Regions from separate parts of the Sphingobacterium thermophilum genome, predicted to be linked through region 2. Evidence: riboswitches for the same ligand, from Rfam matches in the RefSeq annotation. Region 2 holds a riboswitch; each other region holds the start of a gene.

Region 1 (7,444 bases), on a different contig from region 2:
TATCTATAGCCATATTACTTTCAGGCATAGGCTTCGGCGCTTTTGCTCAGGAAAAGGTGAACAAGGAAAAACGTCAGCATAGACCTGTGCGTGAAAAGAAAGAGTGGGTGAAACGTACGCCAGAGGAAATAGCGACCAAGCGCACAGAAATGCTGGATAAAGAACTTAACTTTACCGACCAACAACGTCAGGAGGTCTATAAGTTAAACCTTGAGCGAGCCCAAAAGGCTAAAGCCATACAAGAAAAGCGCAGACAAGAGCATCAGGCGGCGCGCAAGGAGTTTATGGCCCACAGAGAGAAATTTGAGAAAATCTTGACCGAAGAGCAAAAACAGAAATTAAAAAATAAATATTCTAAAGAGTCAGGTGCAAAGTTCAGAAAAGGAAGAGACATGGAGCACCGTCGAATGCGGATAGATTCATTGAAGAAAAAGGAAAATAGTGTAGGATAGGTTTCGTGGGAGTTTAAGGTAGCCGCAAACGTAAGTTTGCGGCTATTTTTATGAAGGGATAGCGAGAATCGTCGAAAGAGAAGTATCTTTGCATCCATGAGTGCATTACCCGTCGTCGTTGTAGGGGCAGGTCCAGCAGGATTGATGGCAGCGTATAAGCTGGCACAATCCGGTGTACAGGTACTTGTGTATGACCATAACAAAGCTCCCGCCAGAAAATTTTTAGTAGCTGGCCACGGCGGCTTTAACCTTACTCATAGCGAGCCTGTAGAAGAGTTTGTACACAAATATACTCATCCTCATATTCAACAAGTTGTTAAAGAGTTTGATAATGTGTCTGTTATTAAGTGGCTGGAGTCCATTGGAATAAAGACTTTTGTGGGTAGTTCGGGTAAGGTGTTTCCCGAAAGAGGGATAAAACCTATTGAGGTACTGAACGCTTGGGTGGAGGCATTGAAAAGGTTGCAGGTCTGCTTCTTTTCGGGATATAAGTTGGTGGACTTTGATGAGGAGTTTGCGTACTTCAGCCGTGGGGATTCCATTGAGAGCGTAAGATACGGCAGGATGATATTGGCAGTAGGGGGAGGATCCTGGTCCAAGACGGGCTCGGATGGACGTTGGACGGAAATCTTAAGCCGTAAAAATGTAAATATCTTGCCGTTTCAGGCTGCCAATTCGGGGTACAACACGAAAAAGGACTTCTCCATCTTAGAAGGACAAATACTCAAAAATGTACAAATACGTTTCGGGGACATAATAAAAAAAGGAGAGGTATTGTTTACACGCTATGGTATTGAGGGAAGTCCGGTATATTATATGAACCGATATACACGAAAAGAAAACTTTCCCCTCACCTTGACTTTAGATTTAAAGCCTTCCCTTACCGTGGAAGATATAGCACATATACTCCGGCATTCCCGCAAGATTTCTGAGACATTGAAAAGTAAACTTAACCTTAAGGGGGCAGTCTTTACATTGCTCAAGCTGCTGGATAAGGAAACGTTTACCACTGCAGACTTATTGGCAAAGAGTATCAAGAATTATCCTATTGAGGTTACAGGTCTGCGTCCTATAGAGGAAGTCATATCTACCTGTGGAGGAGTGGATATGGATGAGGTTCGGCAAGATTTTTCGTTGGTAAAATATCCAAAAGTGCACTGTATAGGTGAGATGCTGGATTGGGATGCCCCTACGGGAGGTTATCTCTTGCAGGCATGCTTCAGTATGGGGCACTTTTGTGCACAACAGATAATTTCACAACAAGATAATGTATCCGTATCATAATAAAATCAAGCAGCGTATCTATAACGGAGAACTGATAAAGTATGAATTTGTGTCTGTCTATAAGCAGATTGCTCCGGCTTTGGTGTTGTATTTCAACACCTATCCTTATGTACGACCTGTACGTCAGCATCGCTTTGAAGAGTACAGAAAGCTGTTTGAGGAGCTGGGACTTAGGGAAGGATAAAATACAGACTTTGCAGTCCGTATTTTATCTATTTACCGAATATGGCGGCTAAGGTATCTAATACTGACCCCTTTTTATCGGCATTATTGTTTTGGTTAAAAAACTCACCGGCCAAATTGGAGAGTGTTCCCTGATTTGTCGGGGAGGATACGCCAAAGCTGTCCATGATATTACTTACCAGAGATCCTAAGATACCACCGCCGGAAGACGACTGTCCTCCTAAGATATTTCCAATAAGGTCACCTACTCCGCCGTTGTTTAATTTCTTCTGCTTGCCGAAGAATCCCATCACAAGAGGGGCGAGTAGAGCTAAGGCACCTTCAATCTTTTCTGTAGACAATCCTGTTCTTGAAGCAAGATTAGTCTTAACCACATCGGTGTTGCTGCCAAAGATGTGCTGCACTATTCTCTTGCCATCCGTACTTACGGTGCTGTCTGTCAGCTTATCCAATTGACTGAAGATACTGCCGTCGTGCTGTTCTAATGCTTTATTTATATTTTCTGCTTTTTCGGAACTTTTCTTTGCATTATAATTGAGTGCTGCAACCATCAGCGGTACGGCCGCGGCAACCAGCCATTTGGTTTTGTCCTCGTCAATATTCAGTGTCTTGGAGATAGCAGAAGTTATGTTTGAACCTATTCCTCCTGTAATTAAATCTGTGATGTTCATGTCGTTTGATTGATAATTTTTTATACATTTAAGCTATAATCTAAATTATGAATACTTTACAATGAAGAAAGTAACATTGGTCTCTTTTGTGCTGATTACAACCTTGTTTTTTTCAGCTTGTAGAAATATTTCGTCAAAAGCGGATAGAGCAGAGGACAGCAGGGTAGTCCGCTTGGATGAGGAGTTGGCTCGTAGGATTATAGCGTTGCCCACACATTGTTTGGAAGTGGAATATCCGAATAAGTTGGGGCAGGTGTTGGGATCTGAAGAAGATTTGAAGTCGCCGAAGGCTTTACGTCCTATATTCTACGGATGTTTTGACTGGCATTCTTCTGTTCATGGCTACTGGTCTATTGTGGAGCTACTGCGTCAATACCCTTCGTTGGATAAGGCAGGTATAGTGCGGGACTTGCTGAACAGACATATTACCCCGGAGAATGTGGCGGTGGAAATGGCCTTTTTTAACGATAAGAATAATACCAGCTTCGAACGTACTTACGGATGGGCTTGGCTGTTTAAGTTGCAGGAAAGCCTTACCCTATGGCAGGATCCAGATGCGCAGCGATGGAAAGCAGCCTTGCAGCCCCTCGCCGATTTATTGGTGGAACGTTATAAAGAATATCTTCCTAAGTTGGTATATCCAATACGTGCGGGGCAGCATGACAACAGTGCTTTCGGACTCTCCTTGTCGTTGGATTATGCTAGGACCGTAGGGGATAAGTCCTTTGAGGCTGCTATCGTAGAGCATGGACAGCGACTGTTTGCAAAAGATGAGCATTGTGATCTGGCGTACGAGCCAAGTGGCTATGACTTCCTGTCACCATGTCTGGAAGAGGCTTATCTGATGTCCAAGATATTGACCAAAGCAGATTTTAGAGAGTGGCTGCTACAGTTTATGCCACAGCTTTTCGACGACAAGTTTATCCTTGAGCCTGCGGTGGTGAAAGACCGTACGGACGGCAAGCTCGTACATCTTGACGGCCTCAACTATAGCAGGGCCGCCTGTCTGTATGGGGTTAGTGCCAAACTTCCCGAACTGAAACATTTGAAGAGCATAGCTGATCACCATATAGCATTTGCCTTACCCAACCTTTCTACCCAAGATGATTATATGGGGTCACATTGGCTTGGAACCTTTGCTCTATATGCGTTATCGCATGTACATTAAAAGAACTAAAGGGCAACATAGGTTGCCCTTTTGATTATGAAACTGGTGAACGTTGAATATGAGAGCAAGTTATTGACGAAGAGGGATTAGGGAGTTGTCCTGCAACTTTACAGGAACAGATTTTATGTGTGTGAAACCGTCTTGTTTTTCAATAATCCTTGACATGTCTATCCCTTTTCGTGAAAGAGCAGAGATAATAGCGGTGCGGAACGTAGCTCTGGAAGAGCCCCATGCATTGCTGTCTACCGTCTCATTGTTGAGACGTATAAGCTCTTCGGTAGTGTACTGGCTGAATTTTTCCACTAAATGCTGGAAAAGTTTGCTGTTGTTTGACATACAATTTAGATTTTACGTTAAACCATAAATTGTATTCAGAAAACTTAGGGATAAATAAAGCGTGGAAACGTTTATTTTGGTCCTGATACCCGTATTATTTTACCACCGTGGTGACTACACTCGGTTGGTATTGCTTACGCAATTCTGAATACTCTACAAATATAGTAGATTATTTTGAAATGTCAATGTCTTTAATTTTATTTTGTCATTTTCTCCTGCCAAAATGTCCTAAAAAATCTTTTGGAACGTAGCTTGATAACTCATGCTCGTAATAAAAACGCTAAATATATGAGCACAGAGAAAGGTACTATCTCCATAAACACGGAAAACATATTTCCGGTCATCAAGAAATTCCTATATTCAGATACAGAAATCTTTTTACGTGAGTTGGTTTCCAACGCTGTTGATGCTTCCCAAAAGATAAAACGTCTTGCAGCCTTAGGACAGTTCAATGGTGAGCTGGGCGACTTGGTTGTGGATGTCAAGTTTGACAAGGACGCCAAGACCATTACGATTTCCGACAATGGTATTGGTATGACGGCCGAGGAAATCAAAAAATATATCAACCAAATAGCGTTTTCCGGAGCCACAGAGTTCATGGAGAAATTCAAGGAAGCCAAAGATGCCAATGAAATTATTGGTCGTTTCGGCTTGGGCTTCTATTCGGCTTTTATGGTGGCCGATAAGGTAGAAATAGAATCCTTGTCTTATCAAGAAGGAGCCGAGCCTGCACATTGGGTATGTGATGGCAGCACTTCTTATGAAATCTCCAAAGGATCGCGTACCAGTCGCGGTACAGATGTTATCTTGCATATCAACGAGGAGTCGGAAGAGTTTCTTGATAAATTCAGATTGCAGGAAATTTTAGACAAATATGCCAAATTCCTTCCTGTAAAGATTCGCTTCGGCACCAAATCCACAACCGAGAAGGATGGTGAAGACGAAAACGGTAAACCTAAATATAAAACTGTAGAGGTTGATAATATTATCAACAACACCAATCCGGCGTGGACCAAAGCTCCGGCAGACCTTAAAGATGAGGATTACCTGTCTTTCTATAGGGAGCTTTATCCATATTCCACAGAAGAGCCTTTGTTTTGGATTCATCTTAATGTAGACTATCCGTTTAACCTGACAGGTATTCTTTATTTTCCTAAGCTTAAAAATGAATTTGAAGTTCAACGCAATAAAATTAAGTTGTACTCCCGTCAGGTATTTATCACCGATGAGGTAAAGGATATTGTGCCAGAATATCTGATGTTGCTGCATGGGGTTATCGACTCACCAGATATTCCTCTTAACGTGTCGCGTTCATTCCTGCAGGCCGACAGCAATGTGAAGAAAATAAGTAATTATATCACTAAGAAGGTAGCGGATAAGCTGCAGGAAATCTTTAAGACGGACCGCAAAGGTTTTGAAGAGAAATGGAATGATATAGGCCTCTTTATTAAATATGGCATGCTGACAGAAGAGAAGTTTGCCGAGAAAGCCAACGACTTCTGTTTGTTGAAAAATATAGCCAACGAAAACTATACGATCAAAGAATACTATGAGAAGGTAAAAGATATCCAAGCTGATAAAGATGGCAACATCGTTTATCTATACACATCTGATGCCAATCAGCAAGATAGCTTCATCGCTAATGCGAAGGCCAAAGGTTACGATGTCTTAGTATTGGATGGTCCTATAGATTCGCATTTTGCCTCTTATCTGGAGCAAAAAGGAGGAGAGAAGGTACAGCTGAAACGTGTAGATGCCGATGTTATCGATAAACTAATACAAAAAGAAGAAAAAATAGAGCTAAAGCTGTCTGAGGAAGAAAGTAAGAAGGTAACCGAAATCTTCAATAAGGCTATCAGTCGTAAAGATATGGAAGTCCATGTGGAAGCCATGTCGGAAGAGGAGCTTCCGGTATCGGTAACAATAGACGAATTTATGCGTCGTATGAAAGATATGGCCAAGACCGGTAAAGGTATGGGCTTCTATGATTCGCTGCCGGATCATTATAAGGTGAGTGTAAATGGCAATCACCCGCTGGTAAAACGTATCATCGAAAGTTCAGAAGAAGATGCCGAAAAGCTAGCGAAACAAGCCTTCGATTTAGCCTTACTGTCACGTGGACTGTTGACAGGATCAGATCTTACGACTTTTGTAAAACGTAGTGTAGAATTGATCTAAAAATTCGTTAAGAATAAATCCTAAATCCCCATTATGTTATAGTATAATGGGGATTTTTGTTTTAAAATCTTTGTAAAGCGCATTTTTACGTGATTACTTCGCTAGGTAGCATAATAAAATTTTGTTTTAGAAATTGTCGATTCATCCATCACTTTATCCTCTCTACATAGGTTCCACAGCTATAAGAGCTTTTTTTAATCAAAAGACAAATCCCGAAGGATCTGCCTCGATATAGAAGGGTAGATAGAACTAGGCTTTGTGGATATATTCATAATATTCCTCTCGAAGGTCTTCGATTTTTTCTTTCAACTCTTTCGATAACCGTTTCGGTAAGGAATGCAACTTTTTCAGTTGGATGGAAAGGACTATAGCCGAAATTCCTGCCACGACAAAAGAAAATGCGAGAAGCATGGCCAGAGAAATTCCTGTTGCCAAAGGATTGAGGATAACCAAAATAGAAAGGACAATCCCCATAATAGATAATACTCCAAGATGCCACCATTGTTTCAAGCCATAACTTTTAAGGTCGAAAGAGAAACCCAGCCCCTGAATGGAGCGGACCAAAATAGCTGTACCCAGCACAAGTGGCAACAGTGTGGCGCTTAGGGCAGGATACGCCACTAATATGAGACCTATCAACACACTGAAGAGCCCTCCGGTAAGGTACCATCCCCATTCCTCCAAATAACGGCGGTTTTGGAGGGAAAAGAAAATTTCCAAAATTCCTGAAAATAAAAAAGATAGGCTAAAAAGCATGACCAAAGTAAGATATGTCGCCAGCGGAAGACTAAAAAGATATAACCCGAAAACGACAAACACGAGGCCGATAATACCGGGGATGTACCAATGTTTAATGCTCTGGCAGATGGTCTTTAAAAAAGTCCTCATAAAATAGATATATATCGATGGTTTGGTTTTGTAAAAATAGATACATCTCCTACCATTAATAATAATCTCAATCACAAATTTTATTGATTTTTTCTACTATTAACCGGAAAAGGAGATAAATAGATGATGAATTACTTCACAGCAACGAGAGGCTTTTTGTTCTATTCAGAAAGGTGTATTTTGGCAAACAAATTTATCCATTCCGATTAACTTATAATAAAGTAGGTGCTCTGACAAGGCTAAAGGAGAGATTAAATTATTATAATATTACTGATTTCAAGTCG
Region 2 (7,444 bases):
CTGATAGAAGCCAAATACGCCACTACCAATACCAAAGAAGAATTCTGGGCTGTATGGAAAGAAAAAGACGAGCACTATCAAGAAGCTATTCAAGAATTGGTCAATCGTCCATTGGCTAGTGAGTTGGTGGATAAACTTTTTGCTCATCCCGATATCAGAACCGTTGCAGACAGAAAAAGCTTTGAAGAAAAATATGCGTTGCCCGTAGCGCCTACCGCTCAGGATATCCAATTGTATGGCTTGGCCGCCCCCGAACGTTTGTTGCAAATCGTAAAGGATTTTATTTTGTTCGAAGGAGGTGTGGTGAAAAAAGTAGCCCGATTCCAACAGTTTTTTGCCATCAACAAAATCATGAAGCGCATCAAGCCCATTCGCAATGGCAAACGCAAAGGCGGGGTAGTATGGCATACTCAAGGAAGTGGTAAATCCTTGACCATGGCAATGCTGGCCAGAAAGATAAAGCAGGAAGTTCTGAATCCGCAAATCATCATTGTCACCGACCGTACCGATTTGGACCGTCAAATCACAGAAACCCTAAAAAAGGTAGAAATAGATGTTTCCAATGCCGGTTCGGGCAAGCAATTGGTAAGTTTATTGCAAGGAAATGGAGATTTTGTAGTTACAACGATTATCAACAAGTTTGATGCTGCCGTTAAAAATTTGGCTCATACACAGGCAGATAGTCCCAATATTTTTGTATTGATAGATGAGGCGCATCGTACACAGCACGGGGTCTTCAATGTCAATATGGAGCGCGTATTGCCCAATGCCTGCTTTGTGGTGTTTACAGGTACGCCATTGATGAAAAAGCAAAAAAACACCGCAGAAAAATTTGGCGGCATTATCGACACCTACACCATTGTGGAGGCAGAACAAGACGGTGCGATTGTACCGATACTGTATGAAGGTCGTTTGGCGCTACAGGATGTCAATAAATCTGCTTTGGATAGAGGCGTGGATATGGTGATGGAAGATTTGGAAGAATATCAGAAAGTGGACTTGAAGAAAAAAATGAGCAAAGCCAATCTGATTTCCAAAACCGACCAAAACATTTATCAAATAGCCTTTGATATCAGCAAGCATTTCCAAGAGAATTGGGGTGTAGACAAAACAGGCCAGCATTCCGGATTCAGAGGGATGGTGGTTTGCCCCGATAAATTGACGGCAGTTAAATGCAAAAAAGCATTTGACCTTATCGGAAAAGTTAGGACGGAAATTGTCATGTCTCCTCCTGACACGCGGGAGAACAATGAAGATGTGCACAGCTCAGAATCTCCCGAAGTGCAGCAATATTATGAAATGCTCAAAACAAAATACGGCCATGATATAGATAAGATGATTATTCAGCAGTATGAACATGGAGAGAGTATTGAATTGCTGATAGTTATCGATAAATTGCTTACTGGCTTCGATGTGCCGCAAACGATAGTGATGTATTTGTGCAGAAAATTGAAAGAGCATACATTGTTGCAAGCCATTGCTCGTGTAAACCGTGTGTATCCCGGGAAAGATTATGGATACATCATTGACTATGCCGGCATTATGGAAGAGTTACAAGAAGCTATGGAAACCTATGCTGGTAATACAGATGGCTTTGATCCGGAAGACTTAAAAGGCGCATTTACAAATATCAAAGTCGAAGTAGAAAAACTACCTAGAGCGTATGCGGATGTTCTGGATTTATTCAAAAGCATCAAAAATAAACACAATATCGATGAGTATGTCACGCTTTTGGCAGATGAAGCCTTGAGAGAAGAATTTTATTCCAAATTCAGTATTTTCTCCAGAATATTTAAGATTGCTTTGTCCACACGCGAATTCCACGAACAAACGCCTGCTGCTGTCATGGAGGAATACAAGTCTGCCTTAAAGAAATTTGCCCAAATTCGTGTGGCTGCCAATAACACCTATGCCGATACCATAAGTTTTGCGCAGTATGAAAAGCAGTTACAAAAATTATTAGATCAGCATGTGATTACCGAAGATATCATCAGACTGGTTGAGCCGATAAATATTCTGGATACCGAAGCATTTGAAGAAGAACTAAGCAAAATAAATAGTTCCCGAGCAAAAGCAGAGAAAATAGCAGCTGCTACTTCAAAATATATTACTGTAAATATCGACACAGATCCAGTATTGTTTCGCAAACTATCCGAGTTGATTTCAGAAACCATAGCCGAAATGCGAGCTAATCGTCTTTCAGAATTGGAAGCCTTGAAGCGTTTACAAGAAATAAAAGAGCAAGCCCTAAAAGGTGGAGGAGATGCCGTACCTGAAGAATTGCAAGGCAAACGCAGAAATATTGGTATTTATCACTTGTTCCAATCGGAAGAACTATTAAATGGCAAAGAAGTTGACGCTGCTTTAATGTTCGATGAAATACTTTCGTCTTGCGAAATAGTAGATTGGCATAAACGAATTGATATCATCAATAAAATTGAATTGGAATTTGGAGATTACTTAATGGATGTTATGGATTTGCCGATGGACAAAGCCGATGAATTGACCAAAAAAGCCATTGAAATAGCCATAGCAAGTAGTAAATGATGAAAGAACATGTACAATTTGGCAGACATACCATCGAATTTGAGTTGCGTTATGCAGCTCGAAAGACTGTGGGAATAAAAGTGAACCCGGATACCAGTGTTGAGGTTTCCGCGCCAGAGACCTTGAGTCTCGATAAAATACATCAAGCTGTGACACGAAAGGCGATGTGGATTCTGAAACAGAAATCCTATTTCCTTGGTATGGACACGGTCAATAATGACATTATCGCCAAGTCGGGATATTCGGTGAATTACTTAGGACGACGCTATAAAGTAATGGTAGGAATAGGCGGTAAAAACGAAGTAAGCTATAAGGGAAATTTGTTTTTGGTAACGGTAAAGAATAAATCCTATGCACAAGAAGTATTGGAGCAATGGTTAAAAGAAAAAGCCTATCAAAAAATCACCGAAATTGCCAAGCCAATTATTAAGAAGTTTAGCGAGCGGTACAAAGCCCCGTCTGAAATTTACTTTCAGGAGATGCCCACCCGTTGGGGGAGCTGTACGGTGAAGAACAAACTCATTTTTAATCCACGATTGATACATACCCCAAAGCGGTGTATCGAGTATGTGGTGATGCACGAATTATGTCATATCGTCCATAAAAACCACAGTCAACAATTCTTTGAACTATTAACGCAGTTAATGCCCGATTGGGAGAAGCGAAAGGAGAAGCTGGATAATTATAAATAATCATCAGAGAAAAATCTACTGCCCGAACGCCAAGTTCCGAAAACGTTAATGGAAAGTGTTAAACAACATTATTCTTAGCAATAACACACTTGGAAATGAAGAAACATTCAACTCAAAAATTGGACTTGAATTAGTATTAATGTCTGAATATTAAAATGAGCTAATATCCAATGAGTAAAGTTGTTTTATATTGGAAAATATCCAATTTACCTATCTATTGTAGGCTTCGTAAAGATTATTTCTCACAAAAAAAATTTATTATTTCCCAAATATTTATTAACATAGCATCACAATCATCAAGAGTACATGGGTACACCAACCGAGTTGAACCAACCACGGTGGTCAAAGGATGAGGGCCTTCCGGTCAAAAAATGGTTTTCCCTTTCTCTTAATGATTGGTACTTAGGTTTTATTTAAAAGTATCAAATCATGGAACAAAAGATTAAAATTTTCGAAGAAGAATTAGCCCGTCTGTCGGACGAGGCATTGGTAGCGCGTTTTAACCAAGAAGTGGATAATCCGGGATGGGTAAGTTCAAGGGCTTACTTTTTGAAAGCTCTGTGTCTCCAATTTGAAAAACGAAGGATAGATGCCTCTGTTCTTCAAGGTGACCATGGAATATCCCTTAAACACAAGGTAAGACTTCAGGAAAGCAAATTGGTTGTTTGATTTTCCAGAAAAAGCCGACTAATATAAATTAGTCGGCTTTATTTTTATTTTCTATAATGGTTCCTAAAGCCATAAGCATGTAATTCTTTTTGCAACAGATTAAAGTCTATGCCCAATCCTTAAGAAGATTGGGCGTAGATGTTTATGAGGTTTATGGTATTTAAGCTACGGTAGGGGCTTTTTGCAGTGCTTGACGGACAACGATCAGGGTAAGGCGCACACAGACGAGCAATACGAGATAGGCCAAGCCCAGAGTTAGCTGATCTTTGATATCTATGAGGTTGACCACCACATAACTTGCTATGGAGAAGATGACGTAGGAGCCTCCGCTGGCCAGTCCGCTTGCGGTGGCCGCATAATGGGGTCTGCTGGTCAACGAATAGGTAAAGTAGGTGTTATAGCTGAACCCCAACCAAAAATGGATAAGGAAGACAAAAGCCATCATGATGTACAGCTGATGAAATAGGAGTGCTGTGGAAAGCATAATCGCTAGAATGATGAACTGCGAGCGGATGGAGAGCTGAAGTTTCTGATATATAGGTTTGTTTATCTGCTTTTTACTCCAGAGTCCCCCGAAAAACATGGCTAAGCCGGAAATAAGTGCACAGTACCCGGAATATACGGCGGTGAGATGGTGTTCATGTTCTACGATAAAGGCTATGTTCATGCTAAAGACCATGATCATGCTGTAGCTAAGTCCCAACACAAGGATGCCGAGGCTGAAGTCAGTAGCATTCAAAAGTTCTCTATACATGGACATAACACTCTTAAGCTTGAAAGGCTGTTTCTTAGGTAAGGTTTCTCCGCTATATATCCATTCTAGGATGAGCAGGATAAGAGCATAGAGGGCGAGGAAGTAAAAGTTGGCCCGCCAGCCGAAGGCTTCCTGCAGAAACCCGCCCACAAAGGGGGCGAGGATAGGCGCTGTTGACCAGACCACGGTGACCATGCTGGTATAATTTTTTTGCTTTTCTCCGGTGAAGACATCTACGAAGAAGGCTCTTTTACATACCACAATAAACGAGATAGCTATGGCTTGGATGAGTCGTAAAGATAGAATCACGTGTATGTTACTGCTCCATGCTATGCCTAATGAGGAAAGAAACAAGACGAGCAGAGATATAAGATTAATCCTATAGCGTCCGAAACTGTCGGAGATGCTTCCCACGAAGAGCTGGGAGAGTCCGTAACTTACTAAATAGACGGTCAAGGTCAATTTGATATCGGATTCGCTAAGGTGCAGCTCACTCGCCATATGAGGAAACGAGGGAATGTACACATCCATGGCGAAACCCGAAATGGGAATAAGGGCAAATGCCAGAAAGGTGCTGATACCTACATTTTCATGCTTTAGTGTTTTCATTTTGCTTTTTTCCTTTTGTGAGCAAGCAAAATTAAAATGAGAGATAGAGGTATCCGCTAATCGATTCAAACAAGAATTTATAAAAATCAAATATCCCTTGCCTGGGTTGCACGATATTGCTTTGGCGTGACACCCGTATTTTTCTTAAAGAATAGTGTGAAATGTTGCACGTATTCAAAGCCTAAGCTTTCTGCAATTTCAGAGATGTTCCAGTCCGAATATTTGAGTAGGCTGATAGCTTCGGCCACAATCCTTTCATTGATAAGCTGTGTGGTGGACTTGCCGGTCTGAACTTTGAGGCAATGGTTGAGGTGGTTGACATGGACGTTAAGCAACTGTGCAAAGTCGGAGGGGCTGCGTAGGGATATAGGGTTATGCGGCGAATCGATAGGAAACTGTGATTCTAAAGCATTGACAAATGCGTTTACTACCCAGTTTGGGGAACCCTGTTTCACTAAGAAAGGAGAATTTGTAGACTGCTTCCATATAATCTGGTAAACTATTAGTTGGAGCCACTTCTGCACCATCTCTTCCCGGTATTCAAAATCACTGTGATATGCGTCAAAGAGTTGCTGGAAATAAAAGAACATAAGATCGTAGGTATCTTGATCCAGAAACAACGAAGAGGTGCGGTTAGCTTTTAGAACCTGAAGCAGGCGGTTGAAAATCAATTTCAGGTCATAGGTGAGGTATTCGTCAGTGAAAAGACATATAAATCCGGAGGTATGATCTTCGTCGAACGATTTCCAGCTGTATGCCATTTTGGGCTGGGAGACGATGATGCAGGGCTTGTCAATGATGACGGTCTCCTGTTTGGTCTTAAGTTGCGCTTTGTTGTTAAGTAGGGTTATTTTCCAATAATCGCGACGTGCGAAGGGAAGCCCTACCGTACAGTTTTTGCGCTTGAGAATATTGAAATGACGAGGTACGCCGTTGTGCTTAAGCAGGTCTTCAGGAATCTTCCTTCCTGCAAATTCATAATAATCTCTTAAAGTTTCCGTTCTTTCCATATTTATATAAATCAAATATAGTTAGCTGCAGGCTATGATACAAGGATTGCTTTTTATAACGGAAGATTTACGGATTATATTACCTGTAAAATGACACAAATCTTAAAAGCATGAGAAGTAAAGAAGTTACTGTAAAGCTATTTTGCCTACTAAGACGCGTTGTACTTTATTGCCTATCAAAAGTTAAATAATGTGAAATAATTCATATTGAAGAAATTAAATGGTTAATTTGAAAAAATAAAAAATATAATACCCAATACATTTTAATGCATACCCAAGTAAAATTTAATAATGCCAACGCATTATTCTCTAAATCCCTCAAGTTAAAAGTCAACCAATATTTCCAACAAGATTTAATTAAGAAGACCGGCAACCGCAAGCTTATTATAAAAGCTATCATATTATTAACAAGTCTTGCTGTATTGTACAGTGTGCTCGTTTTTGTGCAGCCCCACTGGGCTATTAGCGTGATTTTATGCGTCCTTTTAGGTATTAATTTCGCTGCTATAGGCTTTAATATAATGCATGATGCGGGACATAATTCCTTTTCCGATAACAAGAAGGTTAATACCGTATTATCCTACAGCTTGAATCTGCTAGGAGGGAATATCTTTTTTTGGAAGATAAAGCACAATATTGCACACCATACTTTTACCAATATTAATGGAGAGGACCATGATATCGATGTGAAATTTATGCGTATCCACCCTGATCAGTCGCTAAAGAAATATCACCGTTTTCAGCCAGTTTACTTTATCTTTTTGTATTCTATCTCTTATTTGGCGTGGATTTTCTTTCAAGATTATGAGAAATATTTTAAACAGCGGTTTGGCACGAGCTCTGATAAATTCACTTTTCCGGTAAAAGAAAAAGTCATCTTTTGGATAAGTAAGTTTCTGCATTTTCAGTTGTTTATTACCCTTCCGATGCTTGTGGTTGGTGTTGTTCCTGCATTGGTAGGCTTCCTTATTGCGAGTGTTGTTTGTGGTATTTGTCTGGCTACGGTGTTCCAACTGGCGCATGTGGTGGATAAGACCGAATTCAAGACTATAGCCAATCATCGCGTAGAGGAAGAGTGGATGATTCATCAGCTTCAATCTACAGCTAATTTTGCCACAAACAGTAAGCTTTTAGTATGGCTGCTGGGAGGACTGAATTTTCAG
Region 3 (7,444 bases), on a different contig from region 2:
TTTGTCGTTGGCAGCCAATACCCCTTCTTCCATATAGCGATGGATGATTTTAGGTATATCCGATTCTGTGGTAGCTTCAGCCATCACTTCGTGAGCCAAGATACCGTATCGGGAAGCTTTTTCCATGAGTAAGATAGTGTTGATATTTCTCTCATTAACCTTTTCAAGGTTTTCTTCTATCTTTCGTGATGTAGGGTAGTGCGTCAATGCCAAAGTACCGGCATGGTCTTCCTCTTTTTGTGCATTCGGTGGTATGGGATTATCTATAGATAGACTATATCCTGTTAAAGGGAAAGGAGATTCTTCTTTGGTCAACACCTGATAGACTATATCGGAAATCAGATCGTTTTTAATATCCAATATTCTGCCTTCTTTCTTATCTTCTTTTTCAGCGAAGGCTGGTGCTGTAATATATATATGTTCTACCGCTCTTGTCGTCGCCACATAGAGTGTATTGAGTGAATCCATGTAGTTGAACAGTTTTTCTTCAAAATATTGCTTGTAGAAAAGGGATTGACCGAGCGAAGAGGTGTATTTGATAGGTATTCTTCCGAGCTGGTGGAACGGGGTATCCTCCGTGTCAATCCAGAAGTCTCCGTTAGGCTTGCCGTCCAATGACCATGAGCAGAAAGGGATCATCACCACATCGTACGCTAGGCCTTTGGACTTGTGTATGGTGGTGACCTCTATGGCGTCGATTTTACCGGCAGATGGGATAACAGCTTTATGTCCGTCTTCTTCCCAAAATTCCAGAAATTGATTTATGCCACGCTCTCCATTTGCAGTAAAGTTGCCGACCACATCTTTGAAGGCTAGAAGATAAGGTAGGTGAACATTGTTTGGTGAGGTGAATCCATAAAGCTCGATAAGCTTTTCGATAAGATGGATGAGCGGCAAGGCTTGCAGGGTATCCCATTCCGACAGTAAGGCTGTAGGAAGAATGTTGTCTAAAGCATGGAGGTTATTATCTTTAAATTTCAGCCATTCATTCCCGTCAAAACTTTGTTGATTTTGGATAATCTGATAGAGATAGGCCATCCGGGCGTGATGTATTACGTGCTTATCACTGGTATACACCAAAGCTTTCAGTGTTTCAATAAGCAGGTTTATGGCGTCGTTGTTGACCAAAGATAGTGCATCGCCCGAGATGACTTCATACTGAAGTCCTGCAGCATTTTTGTGCTCCATAAGTTTTTGTATGACGAGCAGCACCTGTTTATTGCTTCGTACCAGAATGCCTATTTGTTTAGGTTTGTAGCGGCCAGAAGATATCCATTCCGTTACTTTGGCACAAAGTCGGTTGATACTTTCTTCTTCTACCTGATTGGCTCGCCTTCTACTATTCTCTACCGTGAGGTACTCAATCTCTATAGAACCTTGAGGATTCTCATCTCCCACCTTGAATGATGGAATCAGCTGGCTACAGCTGTCGTAGGCTCTGAGGAGCAAGGTGTCGTTTTGTGATGCATGCCACCACTGTAATCCCTCCTCGGACAACTCTGTATCAGCAATTTTGTTGAGCAGTTGCTGAAGCTGTTGAGGTATAGTTTCATATAGGTAGTTGTTGAAGCGTATGATGTTGGGCAAGCTTCTATAGTTGACGTCTAGGCTGCCTATGTCGATAAAATGCTTCTTCTGCTCTTCCGACAGATGGAAGGTTTTCATGACCTGTTCTTCCACCTGTTGGAGGAGGATGCGCCAGTCGCCGTTTCGCCAACGATAGATACTTTGCTTTACGTCGCCCACGATAAGATGTTCGTTGAGCTGTCCTTTGGTATTACTAAGTGCGTTGAGCAGCAGAGGACTGTAATTCTTCCACTGGCTGCGGGAGGTGTCCTGAAATTCGTCGAAGAGGAAATAGTTGTAGCGATTGCCTATCTTTTCCCATATGAAGGTTGGGTCTTGATTTTGATCTAGCCCCAGCCTGCTCAGCAGAATCTGAGAGTCCGAGATTAGCTGAGCATTATTTTCCTTTCGCCATTGACTTAGCAAATCCGACATCTCCTTCAGCAACCTCAGATAATATAAGTTGCTTTGGACGGCCTGATAGGCGAGGAAGGTAGGCAGAAGGCTTTTTAGTGTGACGAACTGTTCTAATATCGGCTTAAATCGTTCTTTGAGGTCGTAGCGAATGTTTTTGTCCTGATCGGTGAAGGCATCGTTGTTGTCAATAAGTTTGATGAATTTGTCCAACGTTTTGATAAGGTCGGAGTTGGAAAGCTTATGGACTTTAGACGATGTGTTGTTGGCCGAGACAAGAGGGTTTTTTGACTTATTCTTCATCTCATTGGCATCCACAAATAATGCTTTGAACATGTCTTGGAAGGCCTTTATCGCTTCGCTAAGACTATCTAAGTAGGATTTTGTCTTTTCGTAGATCTCGTTGTTCAGAAGATTGAACAGCCGATGGGTGTCAGCAGAGGCTAAAGCCCCGTCAAATTCTTGGAAGTTTTCGCTGAAAATAAGCTCTGCCAGCTGACTTAGCTGGTTGCGGTAATTCCAGTTTTCGTTGTTGTTTATCTTTTTCTCCGCAAAATCGATGATCCATTCCAGCAGTTGAGGCTTTTCGTCTAAAGATTCATTAAGCATACGGGTAAGGTCTGCTTTGACCTTACTGGTGTTCATTTCAATTTTGTATGCTGCATCGAGGTTAAGTTCATAGGTAAATGACCGTATAACCTTCTGTGAGAAACCATCGATAGTGCTGATGGTGAAATGACTATAGTCGTGCAGGATCTTGCGAAAGACACGTAAGGCTTTCTGCTGGATGACGTTTTCCGACCACTCGCTATTCTGTTGTAAAAGTGGTTTTCTATAATCGTCAATTTTTTTGGAGGTGTCACCTACTGCCAATCCTCGCAGCACGAGAAGGATGCGTTCTTTCATTTCGGCAGTAGCCTTATTGGTGAAAGTGACGGCTAAAATTTCACGATAGCTGTTTTCGTTGGTCAACAGCAGGGTAATATAATGTAACGTAAGGCTGAATGTTTTTCCCGAGCCGGCGGAGGCTTTGAGAATCTTCAAAGGAGCAACATGCGTCATGGTGATAATACGATTTGGAAGATTGAAAATACAGTTAAAAGCGCAATATGGCAAGTTATTTCCTTAGGAAAGTAGTAACTCAGAGGCCGTGTCCCTATAAATGTCAGATAATCAGCTTTTGTAGAAAAGTGGTTGATTGATAGAATAATTTATTCTTTTTGTCAAAAAATTTTTATCTTTGCGTCCCCTCTTACATGAAGTACGGGGGATATGTTGAATACATAATTAATTAAAAAAGAATGGCAACTAAAATCAGATTGCAAAGACACGGTAAAAAAGGAAAACCTTTTTACCATGTAGTAGTAGCAGATTCACGTGCTCCACGTGATGGTAAATTCATTGAGCGTTTAGGTTCGTACAACCCTAACACTAATCCTGCAACTATCGTTTTGGATTTCGACAAAGCTTTGGATTGGTTGAACAAAGGTGCACAGCCTACTGACACTGCTCGCTCTATTTTATCAGCAAAAGGTGTTTTATACAAAAAACACTTATTGGGTGGTGTTAAAAAAGGAGCTTTTGATGAAGCTACTTTAGAGAAAAAATTTGCTGCTTGGTTAGAAGCTAAAGAAGCAAAAATCGCAGGCACGAAAGAAAGTCTAGCGAAAGCTAAAGAAGAAGCTAAAAAAGCGGCTCTTGCTGCTGAGGCTGCTAAGAAAGCTGAAAAAGCTGCGGCTATCGCTGCTAAAAATGCTCCTGCTGCGGAGGAAGCTCCTGCAGAAGAAGCTGCTGAAGCTACAGAAAACAACGAAGAAACTGAAGGATAATTCTTTCATAAAGTATTCGGAAGAGCCGATTCATCAAATGAATCGGCTTTTTTTGCTATTTTTGGGATTTCTAGATTCATAAAATGACAGTAGAAGAAGGTTTTTATATAGGATATGTATCCAAGACGCGTGGCCTGAAAGGGGAAGTGCAGCTGTACTTTGAGTTTGATGCGTACGACGAGCTGGACTTGGACGTGATATTTTTGGAAGTAAACAAGAAACTGGTTCCTTATTTTGTACAAAGTATCAAGTTACACAACAACAGTACGGGTTATGCATTTTTCGAAGATATAGACCATATAGATAAGGCCCAGCCTTTGGTGCATCGTAAGATGTACCTTCCGAAGGATAAGCTACCGGAGCGAGATCCCGACGACTTCCGTTATACGGACCTGATAGGCTTTTTGGTCATCGACGAGCAACATGGCGAGTTGGGAGAAATTACCGACGTGCAAGAATTTCCACAGCAGTTTGTGGCCACAGTGGATATAGATGGTAAAGAATTGATGTTCCCTCTTTCGGAAGATTTGATACTGGATATCGATGTGGAGGAAGAAATTATAGAGGTAGATTTACCGGAGGGATTAGTCGATTTGTATAAGGAATAATAGGAAGAGCATACCGTTCTTCCTTTTTATTTTATAAGTCTATAGTAACAAAAATAGCGTAATAGTATAGCAGGATTGTAGACTAAATTGTAGATAAATTTTGTTGTTATCATTCTATTCGCGATATTAGCGGGGCTTATAGAGAAAGGCGGAGGGAATAGACCCAGTGAAGCCTTAGCAACCTGACGGAGGTCAAGGTGCTACATTCTACCCCTTGTGGGAAAGATAAGTCAGTGAAAAGCCCATCTCTTAGTCTTTTCTCTAAGCCTAAACTGAAATAACAACATGAAAATTATAGACCATATCAAGAATGCAAAGGGAAAAACTTTGTTCTCTTTTGAGCTGTTGCCTCCGGCCAAAGGTCAAGGCATCCAAAGTATTTTTAATACAATGGATGAACTAATGGAGTTTAACCCTCCGTTTATTGATGTTACATACCATAGAGAAGACTATCTGTATAAGCAGCACCCTAATGGGCTTCTAGAGCGCGTAGCCTATCGTAAGCGGCCGGGAACGGTAGCTATATGTGCTGCTATCATGAATAAATATAAGGTGGATGCCGTGCCTCACCTGATATGTGGTGGTTTCACCAAGGAAGAAACCGAAAATGCACTCATAGATTTGGACTTTCTGGGGATAGACAATGTGTTGGTTTTACGTGGTGATGCCCGCAAGGGTGATCCTGATTTTATTCCTACTCCTGGAGGGCACGCCTATGCTACGGAACTACTGGCACAGGTCGTAGATATGAACAACGGCAAATACTTGCATGAAGATATAGAAGGATCGAAAACGAACTTCTGTATAGGAGTGGCTGGCTATCCGGAAAAGCATTTCGAAGCTCCCAACTTCAATACCGATTTCAAATGGTTGAAGAAAAAGGTGGAAATGGGCGCCAACTTCATCGTAACCCAAATGTTTTATAACATCGATAGATACAAGGAGTTTGTGATAAAATGTCGTGACAACGGTATTGATGTTCCTATCATTCCGGGGCTGAAACCTTTGACCAATAAGAAACAACTGATTTCCTTGCCAAAAATCTTCCATCTAGATATTCCGGAAGAACTCAGTAGCGCTATCGAAGAATGTAAAACGAATGCCGACGTACAGAAAGTAAGTACAGAATGGATGGTAAATATGTGTAAGGAGCTTATCGACTTTGGAGTACCTGTATTGCACTTCTACACGATGAGTAATCCGGGGCCAACGAAAAAGATTGTAGAACAATTAGCATAATAAGAGGGGATTTCTTCAGAAAATCCCCTCTTTCCATTGATAGCGGAGAGCGTGTTAGAATTTTATTCCCACACCGAATCCTAGTAAGAAAGGATTGATATCCACTTTTGCAGGAATGTGTAGTCCAGCGGCTAGATTGGAAGCATCTACGTTTACGTCTGTCTTTAATAGGATGTTTTTCACATCAAGATTTAAGAAAATATTTTTGGAAATGTTGATATCGGTACCTAGTTGCATGGCAAAGCCGAAGGTGTTATCATAGCTGATATCTTTTACGGTATTTCCGGCATCCGGATTGTAGAAGATTGTATAGTTTACACCTGCGCCTACATATGGCTTCCATACCTTGTTAGGACGGAAGTGGTATTGCAAAGTAAGGGTAGGAGGCAGCAGCCACACATCTCCTAAGTCTACATTGGCATTGGCAGCACCGCCGATAGCCGAAAGATCGGAGTTGGTAGTATGAACATTATGCTTTGTTGTTCCTAAAATCAGTTCGGCCGCAACATTTTTCGAAAAGAAATAAGTGATGTCTAATTCCGGAATAAATGTGCTAGATACAGACACATTGCCTCCGATGGTCGAAATTTCTGCGTTCTCCACGGGTACAACACCTACTCCTCGAAGACGAATCTGCCATTTATCATATTCTTGGTTTTCCTGAGCTTGAGCAAACCCTAATGAGAAAATTAATCCTGTTACGATAGATAATATTGCCTTTTTCATATCAATTAATTTAGTTGTTTGTACAACCAAATGTAGGAGGCAATCGTATTTTTACAAGTGATTTATGTCAGTATTAATAATAGTTTAGACAACTTGTTTTTATAAGCAAGAATGATGTTTGTTATTTTGGAAATGAAAAAGGAGAGGTTAGGAAAAGCAAAAGAAAAGCAAAAGGAGGTCATTGACCTCCTTTTTATATGTTATGATCCTTTTTTGACTTCTTTGGCCCAAGAATCCTTTAGGGTCACTGTTCGGTTGAACACTAGTTTTTCTGCAGTAGAAGAGGTGTCTAGGTTAAAATATCCAAGACGGATAAATTGATAACCTTTTCCTGCTACCGCATTGGCTAAGTCCGGTTCGATGTAGGCTTTAGGAACTACCTTCAAGCTTTCCGGATTCAACACTTTTCGGAAGTCTTCTTCTGCAGCAGGATTTTCCACGTTAAACAATCTGTCATACAGTCTTACTTCAGCTTCTTTGGCGTGATCTGTAGATACCCAGTGGATGGTTCCTTTAACTTTTAGTCCTGAAGTATCTTCACCTGATTTAGAATTCGGTACATATGTACAGTATACTTCGGTCACTTTGCCGTTTTCGTCCTTCTTGAAGTCGTGGCATTCTACAATATAAGCATGTTTAAGACGTACAGAAAGTCCAGGACCTAGACGGAAGAATTTTTTTGGAGGATTTTCCATAAAATCTTCGCGTTCTATCCATAGCTCTTTAGAGAAAGGAATGATACGAGAGCCGTCTCCGCCTTCCACCTCGGGATTATTTTCGCCGATAAGTTCTTCTACCTGACCTTCCGGATAGTTGGTGATAATCAGTTTTATCGGATCCAAAACGGCCATACGACGCCATGCTGTCTTGTTCAGGTCTTCACGGATGCAGAATTCCAACAAGCTGACGTCAATCATGTTTTCACGCTTTTGGATACCTATGCGCTCACAGAAATTGCGTATACTTTCTGGCGTATAACCACGGCGGCGTAGTCCTGAAATTGTAGGCATGCGAGGGTCATCCCAGCCTTCTACATATTTTTCGTTGACAAGCTGTAGCAAC

What was found. A riboswitch is a leader RNA that binds a small molecule or an ion and turns the genes downstream of it on or off. The one in region 2 is predicted to bind S-adenosylmethionine.
Region 1: another riboswitch for S-adenosylmethionine. It lies ahead of ABD873_RS08785 (hypothetical protein); the one in region 2 lies ahead of ABD873_RS10570 (hypothetical protein).
Region 3: another riboswitch for S-adenosylmethionine. It lies ahead of metF (methylenetetrahydrofolate reductase [NAD(P)H]); the one in region 2 lies ahead of ABD873_RS10570 (hypothetical protein).

What each region holds. Positions count from the first base shown of each region.
Region 1 covers NZ_BAABGR010000019.1:593-8,036, forward strand. Annotated here, with positions in the region: gene ABD873_RS08760 (hypothetical protein) at 1-452, shown strand, start outside; gene ABD873_RS08765 (BaiN/RdsA family NAD(P)/FAD-dependent oxidoreductase) at 549-1,736, shown strand; gene ABD873_RS08770 (hypothetical protein) at 1,720-1,920, shown strand; gene ABD873_RS08775 (DUF937 domain-containing protein) at 1,949-2,590, opposite strand; gene ABD873_RS08780 (DUF2891 domain-containing protein) at 2,652-3,758, shown strand; gene ABD873_RS08785 (hypothetical protein) at 3,828-4,094, opposite strand; SAM-I-IV-variant riboswitch at 4,157-4,251, opposite strand; gene htpG (molecular chaperone HtpG) at 4,383-6,272, shown strand; gene ABD873_RS08795 (HdeD family acid-resistance protein) at 6,522-7,160, opposite strand.
Region 2 covers NZ_BAABGR010000029.1:184,199-191,642, forward strand. Annotated here, with positions in the region: gene ABD873_RS10560 (type I restriction endonuclease subunit R) at 1-2,547, shown strand, start outside; gene ABD873_RS10565 (M48 family metallopeptidase) at 2,544-3,239, shown strand; SAM-I-IV-variant riboswitch at 3,528-3,621, shown strand; gene ABD873_RS10570 (hypothetical protein) at 3,669-3,908, shown strand; gene ABD873_RS10575 (MFS transporter) at 4,069-5,271, opposite strand; gene ABD873_RS10580 (helix-turn-helix domain-containing protein) at 5,358-6,281, opposite strand; gene ABD873_RS10585 (fatty acid desaturase family protein) at 6,548-7,444, shown strand, end outside.
Region 3 covers NZ_BAABGR010000015.1:257,599-265,042, forward strand. Annotated here, with positions in the region: gene ABD873_RS07080 (UvrD-helicase domain-containing protein) at 1-3,042, opposite strand, end outside; gene ABD873_RS07085 (30S ribosomal protein S16) at 3,282-3,809, shown strand; gene rimM (ribosome maturation factor RimM) at 3,893-4,417, shown strand; SAM riboswitch class I at 4,551-4,649, shown strand; gene metF (methylenetetrahydrofolate reductase [NAD(P)H]) at 4,703-5,656, shown strand; gene ABD873_RS07100 (OmpW/AlkL family protein) at 5,711-6,382, opposite strand; gene ABD873_RS07105 (glutamine--tRNA ligase/YqeY domain fusion protein) at 6,583-7,444, opposite strand, start outside.